Regions from separate parts of the Paenibacillus allorhizoplanae genome, predicted to be linked through region 2. Evidence: predicted binding sites of a transcription regulator. Region 2 holds the regulator's gene; each other region holds the start of a gene.

Region 1 (4,900 bases), on a different contig from region 2:
CTTCTTTAACAATTGTGTTATCAGACAAGTGACCAAAGATGTACTGATAACCTGCCTTGGTTTTGATAAACACCGCCTTCCCTAAAGATGAATCGCCGTAGTCCGCAATGCGGGATACGATACCACCTTCAGGAGCGTAGACCTTACTACCAATTGGCATTGCAATATCTACACCGGTATGAGGTGTTTTGTGAACTGAATCGATACTACCGAATGGTGCTGTGATAACTCGGGGAACTATTTTAAAACTTAATGTTGTCATGGAGCTGATACCTCCATTTCAGTGAACAACTTCTCAACTTGGTCAAACGACCACGGCAACGCCAAGAGCATGAAGAATGTTAAAATGTAACCAAAAGCCCTAGTTTTAGCACTTGAAAAGTCTCCCTCTGATGCTGATTTTATGGTGTCGATAGCGCCTTTGATAATAATGATCCATTTACCAACACTCAGGATTTGTTTGTAAATTTTTCTTGCACCAACATCGATACCAGTTGAAGCATGAGTGGATCCTGAGAAACTGACAAACAGAATTAACGTTGTACCTATAACACGATATTTAATTTTGTTTCTATTCAAGTGAGCAAGTAACTTTTGCATCACTGTTTCCTCTTGCCAACCGCAGCGGACGAAATCAGGGATGCTCATGGTGTGTGTCATACAGCATCAAGCCCTCCCTGTTGTGATGATTCTGACTGTTGTAATTGCTGCAATGACCATAGTAAGAGCTACCGAACGCGTACGGCTGCTCGTCGCATAGAAGCCTACGAATGACATATCAAACACCTACCTAAAGTAATTTTGAGTAACCTTGCTTTGACTCTTGAGGGATAGGCTGATGTACAACGTTGGGTGTAAAATACACACCTTCGTTCTGCATGCACCATTCCAGTTTATCTCTCACAAAAGAGGCGAAGTTCTGTGCTTCGAAATTATTAGTGCTGCTTTCTATCCAATCCCAAATACGTTTCTCTCTTGCGCTGCCTGGGTTAAACACCGCAGGCTTCCGGATATAACTCTTAACGGCCATAGATTTCCACCGCAGTTCTGTAGAGTGCTTCCGCATCTAAGAACACGGGATTTTCCACCACCTTCGCCAAAGGATAAAATTGCTTCAGATGCTCGACGATCTCCGCAGCTCCCCCACCCCCAAGCAATACCTCATCATCTTTCTTCCACTTCAATGAACCTGTTTTACCCGCTATAGCTCTGGCCATCTCAAAACGATCCTTGCTTTTTCCGGACTCTGTACCAAAATCGAACGTGTCACTTTCCCGGCCAATCTTCTCCTCGTCTCTAAATGTAATTGCGTTCACCGTCCGGCTGCCGATGTTTAACCCTCGGATCGTCTTGCCTGGCTTAGCATGCTTATAAAACCCGATTCCCTCCGGTGCCACTCGGCAATCATCGATCAAAAAGACTTTGATATCTCCATTAAGAGTTAACTTCTTCATCCCCAATAACATAGCTCTCAATGCCGCCTTATCACGCTCATGGCAGTCTATGGGAAGATTCGTAACCATCTTTACCCGCCCAGTTCCCGATACAGCCTTATGAAGGGCAATCAGGTTTAAAATCACGGTATCCTCATGCAGTTTGCTCTCGGTCATCATCGACTCTCCGTACTCTGCCTCCCTGATAGCTAGCGTCCCCGCAGTGAACTTCCTTCCCTCATAGCTACCGTACATATCATCACTTCCCTTGGAATCACCAAACTCTAATTCACGGGACTCCCCAAGGTTTGAATAGAACTCGAAATTACCTGTAGCATGCCAAACCTTTACTTTATAACGCCCAACATCGATTCCAATATTCATCTGCATCACGCTCCTGTTGTTAAGTAGTTATGAACTGTCCAAGCACGTTAATGTGCTGTTGTGAAAAGGTTGTGAAGCAGTTCATAACTCGCTTGATGATATAGGTTATGGCCTATGCTTGGGCATGTTTCCACATTTATTCACTTATTCCGCATAAATGTTGAATTTCTTGTCCATCCTTGTAGTAAAAAAGGAGTGGATGAGATGTTCGGAATTGGTAAGCCGCGCACAAAGTTTGGGAAGTGGATTGACTCGAAGGGGATTTCGCAAGAATGGATTGTCAAAAATTGCGGGATTGATAAAAATGCTGCTACACGAATATGTGGTAATTCGGATTACAAGCCAAATGGAAGCACGAAAGGAAGGGTGATTGCGGGGCTTCGAAAGAACGGGCATGGTGTATATGAAGAAGATTTCTGGTAAAACGCAAAAAGCGCGCCACCGGATCTCCTCCGATGACGCGCCGCGGTCAAGCTATTATATTAGGATGTAATCTGGCCACTGAGCCGGGGGCGATTCTACCCCCAGCATATGCGAGAGACAACATGAATAATGCAGGTCCTACTCAAAATTTACAAATAATTTTTGATCCACATTTTGACTCTTCTTTTCCTCAACTTCCAAGAGCGCCTTATTGAACTTACTCTTATCCAACCGCGCTACATATTTACCAAGGGATCTAGACATCTCCGCTTTTACAATGCCCTTCCAGTATGATACGTTCTCCACTTTTCTTCGAACGTATATGGTGTAATCTAACGATGGACCGAATTTATCCTTTTTCACTATTTTTATATCCGCGGCCTTAAGTCGTTGCTTTACCTCAACATGATCAATGGTGATCATATCACGCAGATCTTGGAACTGGCTTTTGTGAATGTGCTTCAATGGCGTAGAATCGGGAAACCATTCCCATTTGTCAATTAAATCGAGCAGTAAGGGCAAGACGACGCATATGAAGATGTCTTCCATTTCTTTTTCAGATGTAATTTCACTCACCTCGAATTAAGAACATTTGTTTGCATTTATTATATACCGACATCATAACTTCTATGCAAGCGAAAGTTTTTGGAAAGAGAACACATTACCGAACACGAGATAAATGGAAATTTAATGAAACGAAATGATAGGAATAGGCGTAGGATTAGAGAAATGAACTGTGACATGATATGAGGAGGAATTTACTTTTGAAGAAGAAATTATTAATCGCGCTAGGACTATCGGGGATTATCGCTGCTTCAGTTGCTGTCGGGGCTTATGCGGCATCGGATATTAAATTATTCATAAATGGGAAATTGATTAATGCGGATCTTCAAATCGTGGATGGATCGAGTTATGTTCCTTTGCGAGTTGTTTCGGAATCACTAGGGGCAGATGTTAAGTGGGATGGGGATAAGCGGGAAATTAGTATTTCTGCTAAAGGATTTGATCCAAATTCAGCGATTGTTACTCCTTCGAAATCTTATAATGTTAAAGTCAATGTCACTAGTGGACCTATGACTATGGATATCTCAAAAGTTACTCTTGACCCAGCATATAAATCGAATCAATATTCTCAGCCAATTAAAGCTGTGGTACTTGATGTTAAAACAGAAAACACATCGAATGAGACGCTGAATTGGTATGTGACACAGGATAAAATTGTTACAAATACAAAGGAACAAGTCAGTGGCTATTTGTACTCCGAACAAGTAGATGGAGAGTTCATTGGCAAGGTTGTCAAAACAGGTAAAATTGTCTTTGAAATTAAAGGAGACCTCACTTCGATAACTAGCTTGAATTATGTAGTTGAAGGACCTTCTGATAAGAATTACAAACGCGTCGGAGAAACCAAAACCACAGAAATCATTTTAAAATAAAAAAAATCCCCCATTAGCCATATTTGGCTAAAGAGGGATAGGCAAGGAAAAGTTTCCTGAGCTAATTTCTTATCAATTTTAATTCGTTTTCAAGTTTTTCAATACGTTTCAACAGTTCCGGTTCTCTCTCAAAAGAATCAATCGCATGATAAATACCACTATTACCTTTTTTACACGTCGTAAATAGCTCGAAAGTTAACTCTCTTAGGTGATCGCATAATAATTTGTGACCATCTTTCTTCTCTTCGCCAACAGATTGTAGCTTTGAAAGTAATTCGTTCATTTGATTGCCACCTTTAACCGAATTGTTTGTTCTCATTATATGCGAACAACATACGAACACGCAAGCCGATAAAAACAAAAATAACCCCCGCCAGCCATTACGGCCAGTGGGGGATTCGTCTATACTTCGATCTTTCGATCAATACGTGCATCCAACACAGTATTCAGGAAAGCGAGCTCAGTCGCTGTCAGTGTTCTATCCTTAATCTTCTGCATCCAATCCCAGTCCAGTTGGTCTACATTATATGCTTTTCCCATTACCTGATATAGCATATCCCACTGCCATTCTTCTAACTTCATCGGCACGTCTTCCTCCTCCTCCAACACATAACCCGCTGCTTTATTATCGTTTAGCCTGTCGATCAGCTTTTCAGCATACTTGGGATCCACTGCCCAACCTCGAGCAGCTATCTCTCGAATCTGACCTTCCTCAGTCTCTTGCAGCTTTACATTGGCGTATCGGCCATTCTTCTGAATGAAGTCCACATACCCAATAACTGGATCGTCATAGCGAATGTAAGAACCACCTTCAGCCTTTGGACGCGCTGTGCCACGAATTGATTCTGGCATGTAGCTTTGCCATGTCTGCCCGGCTATATTGTTATTGTTCACGAAATTTGAACTTGTGAAGTGCCCTGTTTCAAGCTGCCACTGTGCCAGGATGACTGTAGGAAACCAGCCGACTTGCTCACTGGCCTCCTTCGCCTTTCTCCACCAATAATTGAGATCCATCTACCTCACCTACCCGTCCACATATCCGAAACATACCTTCCGATGAATTCCATGGGTAAATAAAAATAACCCTTATCTCCCCAATCAGGGCCCCAAGAGTTACGACAGATAATGTATTCTGTATTCCCAAAGTTTTTGTAACCCATGGCAAGGATGGCATGACCTCCAAGGAATTGCTCTTTATCTTTATCAGGCATCGGTACAACGCCT
Region 2 (4,900 bases):
CAATGCTTCCTGATCCCAAAATATCTGTCGTCAGTTTATCCCCGATCATGATGCCTTCCTCCGCATTAATTTCAAGCAGATCCAGTGCATAATTGAAAATCGCCGCTGCTGGCTTTCCTTGTCCAAATTCTCCAGAAATCACGATATGATCAAAGTAAGCAGCAATCTTAGGAACCCCTGCTAGTTTCTCTTTTTGTAAATCCGGTGAACCATTCGTTAAAAGAAGAAGCTTGTAGTTGCCTTTCAACTCATCTAGAACACGGAATGTTTCTTCATATACATAGGGACGACTGCGGCGTTCGGCTGCAAACAATTCACCCAGCTTGTACCCTAACTCACGATCTTCAATCCCTAAACCTGCAAGCCCTCTGGTCCAAGATTCTGTGCGATAGCCAGGTGCTAGCTTCTCTAATTTGCGGAAGTTTTCATCCTCGCCTTGTGTGAAGTTAGCCCATAGTCCTTCAAACGGGTTAATCCCAATCATTTTGGTAAATGGGAACGTATCGAAAGATTCATATAAACTCCTTGCTTCTTTACGAACAGATGCTTCTAATTCCTCTGGGTTCAATCCATTAACTTGCTTCGCGGCTTCTGCGCATGTTGCAGCAAAAGCTTCCTCCACACTACGATCATCCCATAACAGTGTATCATCCAAATCAAATAGCACAGCTTTCAACGTCATCATTCATTTCCCCTTTGAATGTAGTATCTATTGTAGTAGGCTTATTTCTCTTCGTCAGTAAACTTTATGGAATCTAGTTGAACCTTCAGGTTACCCCTGAATGCATTAATATAGATTTTCCTTAGCTCATTTCGCTCATCAATCTCTGCATCCGTTAGGCCAACTGTCTTCGCTTTTCGAGCTAGTTCATTGATTCGCTCAATCGTCTTATCCATGCTGTCACTCATTGTAATCCTCCCAGTCAAAATTTCAATATGAGTACTACTTTGCCATCACCGATTAGGATTGTCAAGGATGCAACGCAAAGAGACATAGCAACAGACGGCTATGTCTCGAACAATCATCTATATAGTGAACTAGAAATTAGATCAATAAGGTAGTAGTAGAACTTGCCCCTCTTGCAATGAACTGTTCGATAAGTGATTAAATGCTCTCAATTTCTCGATGTAAGAACGCGTGTTCTCACCCTTCTTTTTGTGAGCTTCTGCAATCCCCCAAAGTGTATCACCACTTTGAATAACAACCTTCTCGCTTTGAGTAGCTTGCGCTGATGGTTGCGCGGAAGTGATCGGTGTAGACACGGTAACAGTACCATCACCTGCATAGGCTTGCACGATCGCACCGAACGAAAACACAGTTCCAAGAATTACTGCTATCAGCATGAAACGAAGTAGTAGCTTCGTATAACCCTGTTTTTTCGTCATCCCTTTGGATGCATGAGCAGTACCACGAAGTGTTGTTGTTGTTCCGTTAGATTGTGAATAAGCCATATACATATAATTCATCCCCCAAACATTTGTTCTGTTATTAGAATAACACGAACACATGTTTGAGTCAACCATTTCTCGAACTTATGTTTGTACGAACTCGGGTTCTATGTTATACTTTGGGTAATGATTCCCAGTATTGGAGTGATATCTTATGAGTAAAATTTCGCAGCGTCAACAAGCAATAATGGAATTCATTAAGAACGAAGTGAAAGATAAGGGCTATCCGCCTTCCGTTCGTGAAATCGGCGAAGCCGTTGGACTAGCCTCCAGTTCTACCGTACATGGCCATTTGGAACGTCTTGAGAAAAAAGGCATGATTCGTCGAGATCCTACCAAACCGCGTGCAATTGAAATTCTAGGGCTTGATGGTGCTGAATCCCAATTCGCTGTCTCCGTCGCTCGTGTTCCCCTTGTTGGTAAAGTAACGGCTGGTGTTCCTATTACAGCCACTGAGAATATCGAAGATTATTTCCCACTTCCTTCAAGTATGGTTGGTGACAACAACGTGTTCATGCTTAGCATTATGGGTGACAGTATGATTGAAGCTGGTATTCATAATGGCGACTATGTCATCGTTAAACAACAACAAACAGCGAACAACGGTGATATCGTTGTCGCAATGACAGAAGATGATGAAGCTACTGTTAAGCGTTTCTACAAAGAGAAGGATCATATTCGCCTTCAACCTGAGAACTCCGCTTTACAACCCATTCTTTTGAAGAATGTAACGATCCTTGGACGTGTAATTGGCTTGTTCCGGGATATGTAAGAACGGCAGATAACAAATAAAGCAAGGCTCTCAAAGTGAACTTTCACTTGAGAGCCTTGCTTTTTACCACATAAGAATTTATTAGTTTCCAGTACCCTGAAGAACAAATTCTTATTGGCGATAAAAACAACCTCTAAACGCGGTCGCTCATCCAAGGACTTCGATAGAAGTTTTTCTCACATTCAAAACGTCAATACCCAGTTCCCCGCACGGAAGATCGGTTCGATCGTCCCATCCACTAATTCCCCATCGATTTCAAGCTCCGCAGAACCAATCATGAAGTCTACATGTATCAAGGAGCTGTTCCCTCCGCGAGCCTTCAGCTCTGCATTTGACAACTTGGTACCATCCTTCAAATTAATCGGATAGCAGCTACCCAACGCTAAGTGACAAGAAGCATTCTCGTCAATGCCAGTGTTGTAGAAAATACGATTTAGATTAGAAATCGGAGAATCAAACGGTACAAGTGCAACCTCACCTAAATACCTCGCACCTTCATCCATATCCAGTAAACGTGCCAAATGGTCATAACCTACCTCCGCTTGGAAGTCCACAACCTTGCCCGCCTCGAACGTAAAGGTAAACCGATCCACTAATGCGCCATTAATATTCAGTGGCATTGTACTCGCTACCGTTCCACTAACACCTGTTCGGTTTGGAATGGTGAACACTTCTTCGGTCGGCATATTCGCTACATAGCGGACACCGCGAGCGTTCTCGTTATCTCCACCTAGCCAAATATGACCTTCCGGCAGCTCGACACGCAAATCCGTACCCGTTGCCCGATATCGCAAAGCTTTATAGCTTCTTTCATTCAATAAGCTATGCGTGGCCTTCAGCGTATCCAAATGGGACTGCCAAGCTACCACGGGGTTCTCTTCATATACACGGTTAATTTTGAAAATAGCATCCCACATCGCAGGAATACGCTGCTCCTCGGGCAAATCCGCATACACAATCGAAGCCCACGCTTCTGTAGGAGCTTTAATTAAACACCAGCTAAATTCTCCCGTACGCACATAGTGCTGATACTTGGCTCTTGCCGTTGATGCTGCTTTGGAAGCTCTTGAAATCAGACTGGCTTCAATACCATCGTATAAATTCGGATTCGGTACCTTAATGTTCAATAAGGCTCCTCCGTTTTCAACAAATCGTTCGAGCATCGTCGTGTACCACTCCGGGTAATAGTCCATTGAATCTTCTGATGCATAATCAAATTTATTCCGCGTAACGACATCATCCTGCCAATGCACATGGACATAATTTGCCCCAGCCTCATACGCTTTCTGAACGATTAATCTGGTTAAATCCAACGTTTCTATGGGAGCTTCAACCAACAAATCTTGACCTTTATTCAAGTTAACCCCGATCCGGATTACTAACTCTGCATACTTCTCTAAATTTCGATTGAAATTGTCCATAGTTCAATTATTCTCCTTCGCATTAAAAAGCCCATCAGTTCTCATAGACGAGACTGACGGGCTTTAGTTATCTAATTGTCATGTTCAAAACCTAGTACAGAGACAGGTATTGATCTCTTTCCCATTGGTGAACTTGAGTGCGGTACATGTCCCACTCAATTTCTTTCAATTCATAGAAATGTGCTAGCGCATGCTCCCCGAGCGTATCGCAGACAACATCATCACGAAGCAACTCGTCTAAAGCTTGTTTCAAGTTAAGAGGCAAGCTAGGAATGCCTTCAGCTTCACGCTCTTCTTCTGTCATCACATAAATGTTGCGATCTGTTGGCGGAGGAAGCTGCATTTTGTTCTTAATGCCATCTAAACCAGCTGCTAGCATAACAGCAAGAGCTAAGTAAGGATTTGCCGCTGGATCCGGGTTTCGAACTTCAACACGTGTGCTAAGACCGCGGGAAGCTGGGATACGAATCATTGGGCTGCGGTTACTAGCAGACCAAGCTACATAGCAAGGCGCTTCATAACCAGGAACCAGACGTTTGTATGAGTTAACAGTTGGGTTCGTAATAGCAGCGAAAGAACGCGCATGACGAAGTACACCAGCCATATATTGTCTTGCAACCGTGCTCAAGCCTAATTTGTCGCTCTCATCGTAGAAGGCATTCGTATCACCCTTGAACAAGGATTGGTGACAATGCATACCAGATCCATTCATACCGAACAATGGCTTCGGCATAAATGTAGCATGCAAACCATGCTGTCTAGCTACCGTTTTTACAACTAGTTTGAACGTTTGAATTTGGTCAGCAGCTTTAATCGCATCTGCATATTTAAAGTCGATTTCGTGCTGGCCTGGCGCTACTTCATGGTGAGAAGCTTCGATTTCAAAGCCCATTTCTTCCAGAGTTAGCACGATATCACGACGGCAGTTTTCCCCAAGATCCATCGGTGCCAAATCGAAGTATCCACCTTGGTCATTCAATTCCGTTGTTGGATTTCCTTTGTCATCTGTTTTGAACAAGAAGAATTCTGGTTCAGGTCCAACGTTCATTGCTGTGTAGCCCATTTCTTCTGCTTGCTTCAACGCATTTTTCAAAATAGCGCGCGGATCTCCAGCGAACGGAGTTCCGTCTGGCATATAGATATCGCAGATCAAACGAGCAACTTTGCTCTCCGTTACCCATGGGAAAATAACCCATGTATCTAAATCGGGATACAAATACATATCCGATTCTTCAATTCGCACATACCCTTCGATGGA
Region 3 (4,900 bases), on a different contig from region 2:
TTCGCCAAAGTTACGTCTACCCCGAGCTCTCCGGCCATTAAACCAGCCAGATACGCTACTTCCATGGAATGTTTCAACACGTTTTGTCCGTAACTTGTTCTGAACTTTAGGCGCCCCAAAATTTTGATCAAGTCAGGATGCAAACCATGTACCCCAACTTCAAACGTCGCTTGCTCCCCATATTCGCGGATACGTTCGTCCACTTCTTTGCGAGACTTCTCAACCATCTCTTCGATACGTGCGGGATGAATACGTCCATCCGCGACAAGTTTCTCAAGTGATGTGCGAGCAATTTCACGACGGATTGGGTCAAAACCAGATAAGATTACTGCTTCAGGCGTATCATCAATAATAAGGTCAATTCCGGTCAAAGTTTCCAAAGCTCGGATATTTCTACCTTCACGACCGATAATGCGACCCTTCATTTCTTCATTAGGCAACGAGACAACGGATACCGTGGTTTCCGCTACGTGATCTGCCGCACAACGCTGAATAGCAAGTGTGATGATCTCACGTGCTTTCTTATCGCCTTCTTCTTTGGCTTGTTGTTCAATCTCTTTGATTAGCTGAGCAGTTTCATGGCGAACTTCTTGCTCTACATTAGTAAGAATGATGCTCTTAGCTTCTTCCATTGTAAGACCAGAAATTCGTTCCAATTCAGAAACTTGGCTTTTATAGAGCTGATCAATTTGTGTTTGTGTATCCTCGATTCGCTTCTCTTTGTTGGCAACTAGCTCTTCTTTACGCTCGAGAGACTCTAATTTTTTATCCAGCGATTCCTCTTTTTGCAACAGTCGTCTTTCTTGTCGTTGAATTTCATTCCGACGTTCACGAATGTCTTTTTCAGCTTCGGACCGTAGTTTGTGGACTTCGTCCTTTGCTTCCAGAACCGTTTCTTTTTTCAGTGCTTCTGCTTCCTTTTTGGCAGATTCTTTTATCTGCTCAGCGGCTGTTTCAGCACTGGAAATTTTCGCTTCTGCAAGAGATTTACGGATAAAATAACCAATCCCTAAGCATGCAGCTCCAACAACGAGAATGATCGCGATCCAGATGGCAGTCATCATCTTGTTCACCTCCTCGTTGGTTTCTCCAAGGTGTTAGCCTGGGGTACCTTCGGTTTTTTAATCCGATTCAATTGTTTGACTAGTCATACATACCCTTAAAATGTAAGAGTATGGCTTTTAAATGAATGCGCACAGTGCGTTAGGGCACTATAGTGCTAATAATCCATAATCAACAGTGTAAAAATTGGCGGTTTTTACATCTGTCTTCTCAAAATCAATGAAATTAGTATGATTTTGAATACATTATGAAAATATACACTGTTATTTTATCTTTTGTCGAAGAAGCTTGTCAAGCGAATGTCCAAGAGTTGATTATTTAGACCCAAAACTCAAATGTAAATAGTTAATGCCATTAAGTTTATTGCAATTAATTAATGTAGTTAATTATCTTCGAATCCATCCTCCATAAATTCCAATTCTTCCTCATCCGTTTCATTGCTTATGAGCCCCAATACCTTGGTAACAATAGCCCCCGTGTAACCTCTTCGCATTAGAAACGCCGCAGTTTTACGCTTTCTATCCATTAGTTTTCCTGAGGTTTGCTTCCATTTCGTTCTCGCTATTTTCAGTGCCCCGACGTACTCATCCTCTGGATTAATTGACTCCATGGTACTTTTAACCACATCTTGATGAATCCCTTTTTGTTGAAGTTCTTGTCGAATCAGATTACGTCCCTTGCGTTGAGAAATCACCCGGTTGTCCGTCCACATTTTAGCGAATTCTTCATCATTGATGTATTTATTTTCAATAAGTTTGTCACTCGCCCAATCAATAATAAGTGCTTCAAAACCTTTTTCTTTCAATTTACGCTTCACCTCTGAGAGCGAATGCGGACGTCTTCCTACCATATGGAGCGCCTTTACATAGGCCATATTTCGCTCTTCATCTAAAATGATAGCTTCAATCGCTTGCTGATAAAGGGATTCTCCTTTGTTCAAACGGTGCTTGATCAGAATATCTTCATGCACAGAAAAAGCGTATTCCTCATTAAGATAAATGTTATAGCGATGCCTTCCTTGTTTTTGTTTTTCCACTTTGGTTATTACTTGTAATTCTTCTTCTTCGTGATTCATCTCAATAATCCCCCAAATGAAGAAAAAAACACCCCAACACAAGGTTAAGGTGCTTCATCCATCCTATTTCTCAAACCTATTCAAAAGCTGTTTCCAACTCGTCTTCTTCATCCATGTTTGGACCAACAACTTTAATCAAGTTACTATTCTCTCTAATTCTTAGCTCAATCGTTTCTGAGATCGCTTTATTATCTTTCAAGAATTGCTTCGCATTCTCACGTCCTTGGCCAAGACGCTCACCTTCATACGAATACCACGCACCGCTTTTATTCACGATATCCAGCTCAGTTCCGATATCAATAATGCTACCTTCGCGTGAGATACCTTCACCGTACATAATATCGACTTCAGCTTGTTTAAATGGAGGTGCTACTTTATTCTTAACGACCTTAATTCTCGTACGGTTACCAACCATGTCATTGCCTTGCTTGATCGTTTCAATACGACGAACATCCAATCGAACGGAAGAGTAGAACTTCAGTGCACGTCCACCCGGAGTTGTCTCTGGATTTCCGAACATAACGCCAACCTTTTCACGCAATTGGTTGATAAAGATAGCGATAACTTTAGATTTATTGATTGCACCAGACAGCTTACGAAGCGCTTGTGACATCAATCGCGCTTGAAGACCTACGTGAGAATCTCCCATATCGCCTTCAATTTCTGCTTTCGGTACTAGTGCTGCAACGGAGTCGATAACAATAATATCTACCGCACCACTACGAACAAGTGCTTCCGCGATCTCAAGTGCTTGCTCACCTGTATCTGGTTGGGAAAGCAATAGCTCATCTATATTAATACCAAGCTTGCTTGCATAGGAAGGATCTAAAGCATGCTCCGCATCAATAAAGGCAGCTTGTCCACCCACTCTTTGAACTTCAGCAATCGCATGTAAAGCTACAGTTGTTTTACCTGATGACTCTGGTCCGTAAACTTCAATAATTCTTCCGCGTGGGAATCCACCTATTCCAAGTGCGATATCCAGAGCAAGTGCGCCCGAAGAAATCGTTTCAACTTGCATATGTGTAGATTCTCCAAGTTTCATAATGGAGCCTTTTCCGAACTGTTTCTCAATTTGACGTAATGCATTATCTAGCGCGGCACGACGATCTGACAAAACGACCACTTCCTTCTATCATTATAGGTATATGATAACTTGTTTTGGCATGTTTGCCAAGCATTTTTTCGAACATACATTCGTTTTTTTTGCGAACAAACAAAAAACCGTAACAAAGTTATCGCTTTGCTACGGTTCTTCCGTTAACTAACTCTGATTATAGAGGATTTCTAGTTTTCTTTCAACTGTTTCCACAATTGATAGAGTGCACGCTTAGCAGCCCTTAATTTAATTGACTCCCTGTTACCTGATAGTTGGAGAGTAAATACTTCCGTCTTCTCATTCTTTTGTGCTAATCCCACATAGACAAGCCCTACAGGCTTCCCTTCAGACGGGCTTGGACCCGCCACACCGGTTACGGAGATGCCAAAGTCACTACCAGTCCTAACTAGCAACTGTTCGGCTAAAATGACAGCTGTTTCGCTGCTAACAGCACCAGGAGCACCTTCCCCCTCCAAAATATTCATTGGCACACCCAGCAGCTTATTTTTTAACTTGTTTGAGTAAACGATAATACCACCTAAGAAAGATTCTGAGCTACCTGGCACTGTCGTTATTAAATCACTAAGTAAACCTCCTGTGCAGCTCTCAGCGACTGATAGGGTCTTCTTGCTGGCCACCAGCAATTGCAAGACAATCGTTTCAATAGGGACGTCCTGATCCGCATAAAGATACTCACCAAGCCGCTTCTTAATTTCAGCTTCCGTAGCTTGCAGCTTCAACTCGCCTTCTGCTTCCGCATGGGCACGCGTTGTCAATCGTATTGTTACTTCACCTTCTTTGGCGTAAGGGGCAATAGTCGGGTCGGTCTGTGACTGAATCAAATCTAACAACAGATGCTCCAAATTGGACTCACCTATGCCTGCAAACTTCAACATTTTCGAATATAGCGGAACTTCACTTGTCATTCGTAATTGAAGCCACGGCATCGCATATTTGGTAAACATCGGTTTCATTTCTTTAGGAGGTCCCGGTAAAAGCACGAAATGTGTCCCTTCGAATGTGAGAGCATTTCCCACAGCCAAACCAGTCTCGTTATGTAAGGGATCGCTTCCTTCAAGCATAAGGGCTTGACGACGATTGCTTTCTACCATATGAATCCCTCTAGAAGCAAACATCTCAGAAATGGCCTCCATAGAAGGCTCGTGAAGCACCAGATTACGTCCCGTCAGTGTAGCTAATACATCCTTAGTCAGATCATCCTGTGTTGGCCCTAATCCTCCTGTACAAATCACGACATCAGCTCGGGATGCAGCTAAACGAAGACTATCTAACAAGCGCTGTTCATTATCCCCAACAACCGTTTGAAAGTATATATCAATCCCTAGTGCTGCACATTCTCTAGAAATAAACTGCGCATTGGTATTCACGATTTGACCAAGCAACAATTCTGTTCCTATCGCAATGATTTCTGCTTTCATGTACGAAACCTCCTTAAATTGAGAAAACCTCTAACGCAATCGCTCGTTATTGATCGACCGCGTTTAGAGGTAAGTTTAATGGAACTATGACTTTTCCGAAAAGTCTATGACGTGTTTATTTTTAACGAAATATTCCACACCTGAATAAACGGTAATAATTGCTGCAGCCCAACTAGCTATAACATCAAAGGGAAAATCTAGAAACGTAAATGGAAAATTATTAAT
Region 4 (4,900 bases), on a different contig from region 2:
CCTTGCTGCGCAACATGATGCGCATGGGCTGCTTATGCTTGCCGCTTCCTTTCCAGTCATAGAAAGAATCTGCTGGGATCAGGCAGCGTTTACGTTCAAATGGCTTGCGGAAGGCAGGCTTGTCCGCCAAGGTCTCGGAGCGCGCATTAAGCATCTGATAGCCAATTTTCTCATCTTTGGCCCATTCTGGAATCAGCCCCCAGCGCAGTTCACCTAGCTTATTTCGCTGCCCGTCATGGATGATCGCCATCACCTGCTGTCCGGGCGCAACATTATATTTAGGGCTATATCTCGGCATAAAAGTATCGTACATATCGTAACGCAGCATCAATTCCTCTAACGTTACAGTGATCGTATAGCGTCCGCACATAGGTTAACATCCTTCTCCTTCACACCGTTATCCCATTCCCCTTTCTCCATTATGGAAAAAAGATAGGCTTACGTCAATTCGTACAGCCCGAAGAACTGTTCTTCTTCAGGCTGTACGAAGGGGCACTAGCGATATATTCAGGCAGATTCACGATTTCTTCTTCGTTTCCTTCTCTAACACACTCACACGCGGATCCGTTCCATAAATGGTTGTAACCAGACTGTCGGCATATCGACCGATTCGCGCACCAATTTCCGCACGCATATAGTCCCTCGTCATCGTAAATCGATCTTCATGCTCACGGCACCGATACCGGTAACGGATCATCTGATCGTCTTTCTCCTCTTCGGCGACATGCATGTCATTCTCAAGCATATGACGCTTCACTTTGGCTAAATCGGCGTGCATATTCTTGGCCAGCACCTGGGCTACCTTCGAATAGAGTGTCCTTAGCATCTCGGAGGAACGCTCCACTTCACGCGCCCTTCGTACAATAATCGTATGCATGAGCGGCAGAAGCACAGATTCTCGTATAATATTAATATCATCCGCTGTCGGGCGCTTCGTAGGAACAGGTTTGTCATGACGCTGGCTTTGCGCTGCTTCCCGGTGCTGGGGCAGCATCATGCGGCTTGACTCCCATAAACCGTTATTCTGCAATTTTTTGCTCATTTATAATGACCTCCGATTTTGAGCGAGCGAACCTTCGCTTGGCCAGCTGTCGTCAAGGAGGACGCGCGAACAATCGCTGCATTGCCGAACCGATCCTTAATGCTATCCGTTACCTTTTCCAATTCACGTGCCTTCACCTGATCTTCAAAAAGGGTGAGCTGATACGTTTTATCGTCCACAAACTGGCTTAACATAACACCTGCACGACGAACTGGCATCGTGTCCCAGAATTTATAGAAAAGCTGCTTCACAGCTTGGAAAACAGTGCCAGTATGATTCGTCGGGTCTGGCATCTTCATCTGGCGCGAGAAGCCTGTCGGCGCATCAAAGGGACTGCACATACAGCTGACCGTCACGATAGAAGCCATATAGCCTTTGCGCCGGCAATCCCGGCACACCTCCTCTGTCAGCTCCATGAGGATCGTATTTACTTCTGACGATTCTGCATAGTCCCTCGGCAGCGTCATCATATGACCGATCGACTTCGGAGGCGTATCGAACGTACCCGGCGTGACTGGGCTATCGTCCAGCCCGTTCGCGGTTCGCCACATGACCTCCGCGTGAATGTCCGACTGCTTGCCAAAACGCGCACGAAATTTCTGCTTCAGCTGAGGCAGCGGCGTCCGCGCCACATCACCAATGCTATACATGCCCAATTTGGCAAAATGGGCCGTCATCCGCGAACCCACACCGAACATTTTACTGACAGGCTGTTCCCACAGATATTCCTCTACAGCGGATGGAAGCAATGTGAAAATGCCGGTTGCATTCTTTTTGGCCCAAATATCTGTCGCTATTTTCGCTAAGATTTTATTCGAGCTAATTCCCACACGGAGCTTAACGCCCGTTTGTTTGAGAACCTTATACTGCAGACTCATCGCAACCTTCTCCGCGTCTCCAAAGAGCGGCAGGCTCCCTGTGACATCTAAGAACTGCTCATCGATGCTGAAAATTTCAACGAGATCCGTAAATTCCTGATAAATGCTCGTAATCATCAGCGATACATCAATGTAATGCTGCATCCTCGGCCGCATAACAATTAACTCAGGGCACTTCTTGAGCGCTTCACCCAACCGTTCCGCCGTCGATACCCCATATCCTTTGGCAACAGGGCAGGCGGCTAAAATAATACCTGACCTTAACGCAGGGTCTCCTGCTACGGCAACCGGCTTATTCTCTAGACCTGGATGATCGGCCTTTTCTACACTTGCGTAGAAGCTCTGACAGTCAGCCAGGAAGATCGTTCGTTCCCCACCCTTGTTCCCCTTACTCATCGCAATTCCCCCCGCATATTCATCAGCATAGTCATAAGCTCAGCCTTGACCAAACTACGCAGCATCGTGAAATGATGAATGTAACCACGAACTTTGTATTCGACTTGAATCCCTAACGCATTCATTTCCGTGTGAATCACCTTAATCTCTCGCTGCTTCATCTTACTTTTCAACTGCTGTAATTCTGGATAAATCCCCATCTCAACCTCTCTGAGATAGAAAAGAATATGATTATAAACAATTTTATCTTTATAAACCTTAAGCTCCTCCATATCTCTTGCCAGCATATCAAGCAAAATCGGCAACAGTGTGTATTCCTTAATCATTTGAACATCCTCTTCTGTCTCTACTCTTGATGAACCACTCATGTTCTCACCACCATATGCGAACATATATTCGTTTTTCCATATTATATACCGAACACGTATTCGTTATGCAAGTGGTTTTTTGGATATTTTTTTACTAATAAAAGGATGAACTAGAGTTAATTTCAATTACTCCACCTAATTTTTACCTATTTATTGAAAACGAGCATCCCCTTATCGTAACTTGCGCCAAACTCTTGAAGCCGCACCCAGACTTGTCATATTAATTATTCGTCATTCAGGCAGATGTCCAAGCGTTCAGGCAATTGCCTGCATTAGATAGTTTAGAAACAAAGAAACGGAGGTTTTCTTACCTATGGCATGCGATAATTCGGCGACTGCTTTAACTTGCTGCTCAGAGAGAAATTTCGTGCAGGATAAGGTATGTACGCCATGGACCGGCACAGTAACTGGCGCAGAAGTAGACATTGTCGCTTACACGAATAATATTAATCCGAACCTTGTGGGCACGGGATATGTGAAATTCGATTCCGGACCTACTGCTATTACGTTGGATGTATTGAACAGTGCGGGTGCTTCCATCTTAACGGCTACCGTTCCCATTTCACCTGGAACAAGTCTGGCTTTTACTTACCAACGCTTCGCCACTATACAGTTAACGCTGGCTGGAGGAAGCCCTGGTTTATATCAGGGCGAATTTTGTATCACAACCCGCTATTCAATTCAATAATGCCATTTGACAACGAAAGGAGGTACTCATCATGTGCTCTTGCAACTCGGCTCTTTGCTGTTGTTCCGAAAAAACCTACGTACAGGATAAAGTATGTACGAATTGGCTGATGACTACAGCAGGTACAACCACTGTTTACACCGATAATATGGCAACTCTGATTAGTGGCACTGGATATGTCAAGAATGAAACTGGGACCGCTGACATTACGGTAGCCTTTCTCCGTTCGGCAGCTCCCGTCATAACCGCTATCACGGTGCAGCCAGGAGGCAGCACCTCGTTTACTGTCGGGCGGTTCGATACGATTACTATTACGACGACAGCAGCGGCAACCGGGGAATTTTGCATAACCGTGCGATATAGTATGTAAGAAGTATGCTACCATTGAGGTGGTTTTCACCTTAACCGTGGGAAACCACCTTATTCATTCGCAGGATGGATGTTCAGATTGGATTTGGAGTGTTGTAGAAATGGCATACTTACCCTCTACATAAGCCATCTCGTCACGCAGTGAAGAGATGTCAATTGCTCTGACACCCTGGCCTATAAAATTTATAGTACTGCCGGGAGGAATGCTCAGTCGTTTGTTATCAGCATAATCGGTTTCAATGTCAACCTCTATGGCTTGGGTACTACTCGAACTCGAATATATACTAATCTGAGCTACTTCGATCTTGGACTCCACATCGATCTCCCATATCCGAAATCCAGGCTGATTGCCTTGAAGAAGTATATTGCCGCAGCAATCTTTATTGATCGTTGTCAGCGGCGCTGGCGGAGTCGGTGGAGGTGAAGGATGGCAATGGTGGTGCTTAAGTGAAGGACAAGGATTAACCATTGGCTTATATATTAGCTTAATATTTGGTTTTGGATTTAGGTTCCATTCCGACTTTGACTTATTGGTTGGATATCGGCTGCGAGAACAAGGGAGAACGGGATGTGTGATCCTCTTCAGCGACCGACGATCCCCCCCTTTTGTCTGCTTCGGCCTACTGACTTTTCCTTTGTTTAAAGATAGGCAGGAAGACGATGTTTTGTGAACGATGGTCAGCTCTATAACCTTTTTCTTTGCGCTGCCTTTCTTCTTGATCACCGCCCCTCCTCCTCCCTTTAAGTCTATTCCTTTGCATACTTATATTAGATGAATGTTCCACCTCAATGGTTATACATGTTTTTGATTTATTTCAATATTAGACTATGCAATCCGATGCATCGACCACACAACGCCAGTAGTACCATTGCCTATATTGATCGTAATCGTTAATCCAGACGCATTATAGAATAGGCCGACAACATCGCCCGCCGACAACGCAACATCCCCAGCCAATGTGATTTCACCGGTTCCCAATACTGCGCGCAACGTTAGAACCAATGCTACATTAACATTTAAGATAGGTAGAAAACCGCTCACCAAATTGACGGCGGAAGGGGATGTTCGCTGCACGGCAAAAAATGGGTTGACCCCGGGGCCTAGGCTCACGCTGACAGCTGCAGTCGTGGAGTAATTAATCGTTGCCAGTAACGTATA

What was found. The regulator LexA, encoded in region 2, represses DNA repair genes until DNA is damaged. The targets are predictions, from matches to a motif close to CGAACATATGTTCG.
Region 1: the regulator LexA is predicted to act here: its motif matches at 2,826-2,839, upstream of L6I86_RS33465 (YhjD family protein).
Region 3: the regulator LexA is predicted to act here: its motif matches at 3,324-3,337, upstream of recA (recombinase RecA).
Region 4: the regulator LexA is predicted to act here: its motif matches at 2,702-2,715, upstream of L6I86_RS13450 (YhjD family protein).

What each region holds. Positions count from the first base shown of each region.
Region 1 covers NZ_CAKMMW010000038.1:6,259-11,158, forward strand. The annotation lists gene L6I86_RS33440 (M23 family metallopeptidase) at 1-262, opposite strand, end outside; gene L6I86_RS33445 (hypothetical protein) at 259-660, opposite strand; gene L6I86_RS33450 (hypothetical protein) at 791-1,030, opposite strand; gene L6I86_RS33455 (ParM/StbA family protein) at 1,020-1,817, opposite strand; gene L6I86_RS33460 (transcriptional regulator) at 2,022-2,240, shown strand; gene L6I86_RS33465 (YhjD family protein) at 2,379-2,816, opposite strand; gene L6I86_RS33470 (stalk domain-containing protein) at 3,005-3,676, shown strand; gene L6I86_RS33475 (hypothetical protein) at 3,738-3,959, opposite strand; gene L6I86_RS33480 (glucosaminidase domain-containing protein) at 4,079-4,690, opposite strand; gene L6I86_RS33485 (C1 family peptidase) at 4,696-4,900, opposite strand, start outside.
Region 2 covers NZ_CAKMMW010000002.1:428,006-432,905, forward strand. The annotation lists gene L6I86_RS04600 (HAD family hydrolase) at 1-682, opposite strand, end outside; gene L6I86_RS04605 (DUF896 domain-containing protein) at 724-909, opposite strand; gene L6I86_RS04610 (LysM peptidoglycan-binding domain-containing protein) at 1,051-1,452, opposite strand; gene lexA (transcriptional repressor LexA) at 1,604-2,221, shown strand; gene L6I86_RS04620 (aminopeptidase) at 2,404-3,642, opposite strand; gene glnA (type I glutamate--ammonia ligase) at 3,734-4,900, opposite strand, start outside.
Region 3 covers NZ_CAKMMW010000005.1:165,467-170,366, reverse strand. The annotation lists gene rny (ribonuclease Y) at 1-1,064, opposite strand, end outside; gene L6I86_RS11555 (regulatory protein RecX) at 1,445-2,137, opposite strand; gene recA (recombinase RecA) at 2,214-3,254, opposite strand; gene L6I86_RS11545 (competence/damage-inducible protein A) at 3,425-4,675, opposite strand; gene pgsA (CDP-diacylglycerol--glycerol-3-phosphate 3-phosphatidyltransferase) at 4,760-4,900, opposite strand, start outside.
Region 4 covers NZ_CAKMMW010000006.1:263,312-268,211, reverse strand. The annotation lists gene L6I86_RS13465 (SOS response-associated peptidase) at 1-370, opposite strand, end outside; gene L6I86_RS13460 (YhjD family protein) at 518-1,042, opposite strand; gene L6I86_RS13455 (DNA polymerase IV) at 1,039-2,316, opposite strand; gene L6I86_RS13450 (YhjD family protein) at 2,313-2,684, opposite strand; gene L6I86_RS13445 (DUF3992 domain-containing protein) at 2,998-3,372, shown strand; gene L6I86_RS13440 (DUF3992 domain-containing protein) at 3,404-3,742, shown strand; gene L6I86_RS13435 (S-Ena type endospore appendage) at 3,797-4,465, opposite strand; gene L6I86_RS13430 (hypothetical protein) at 4,568-4,900, opposite strand, start outside.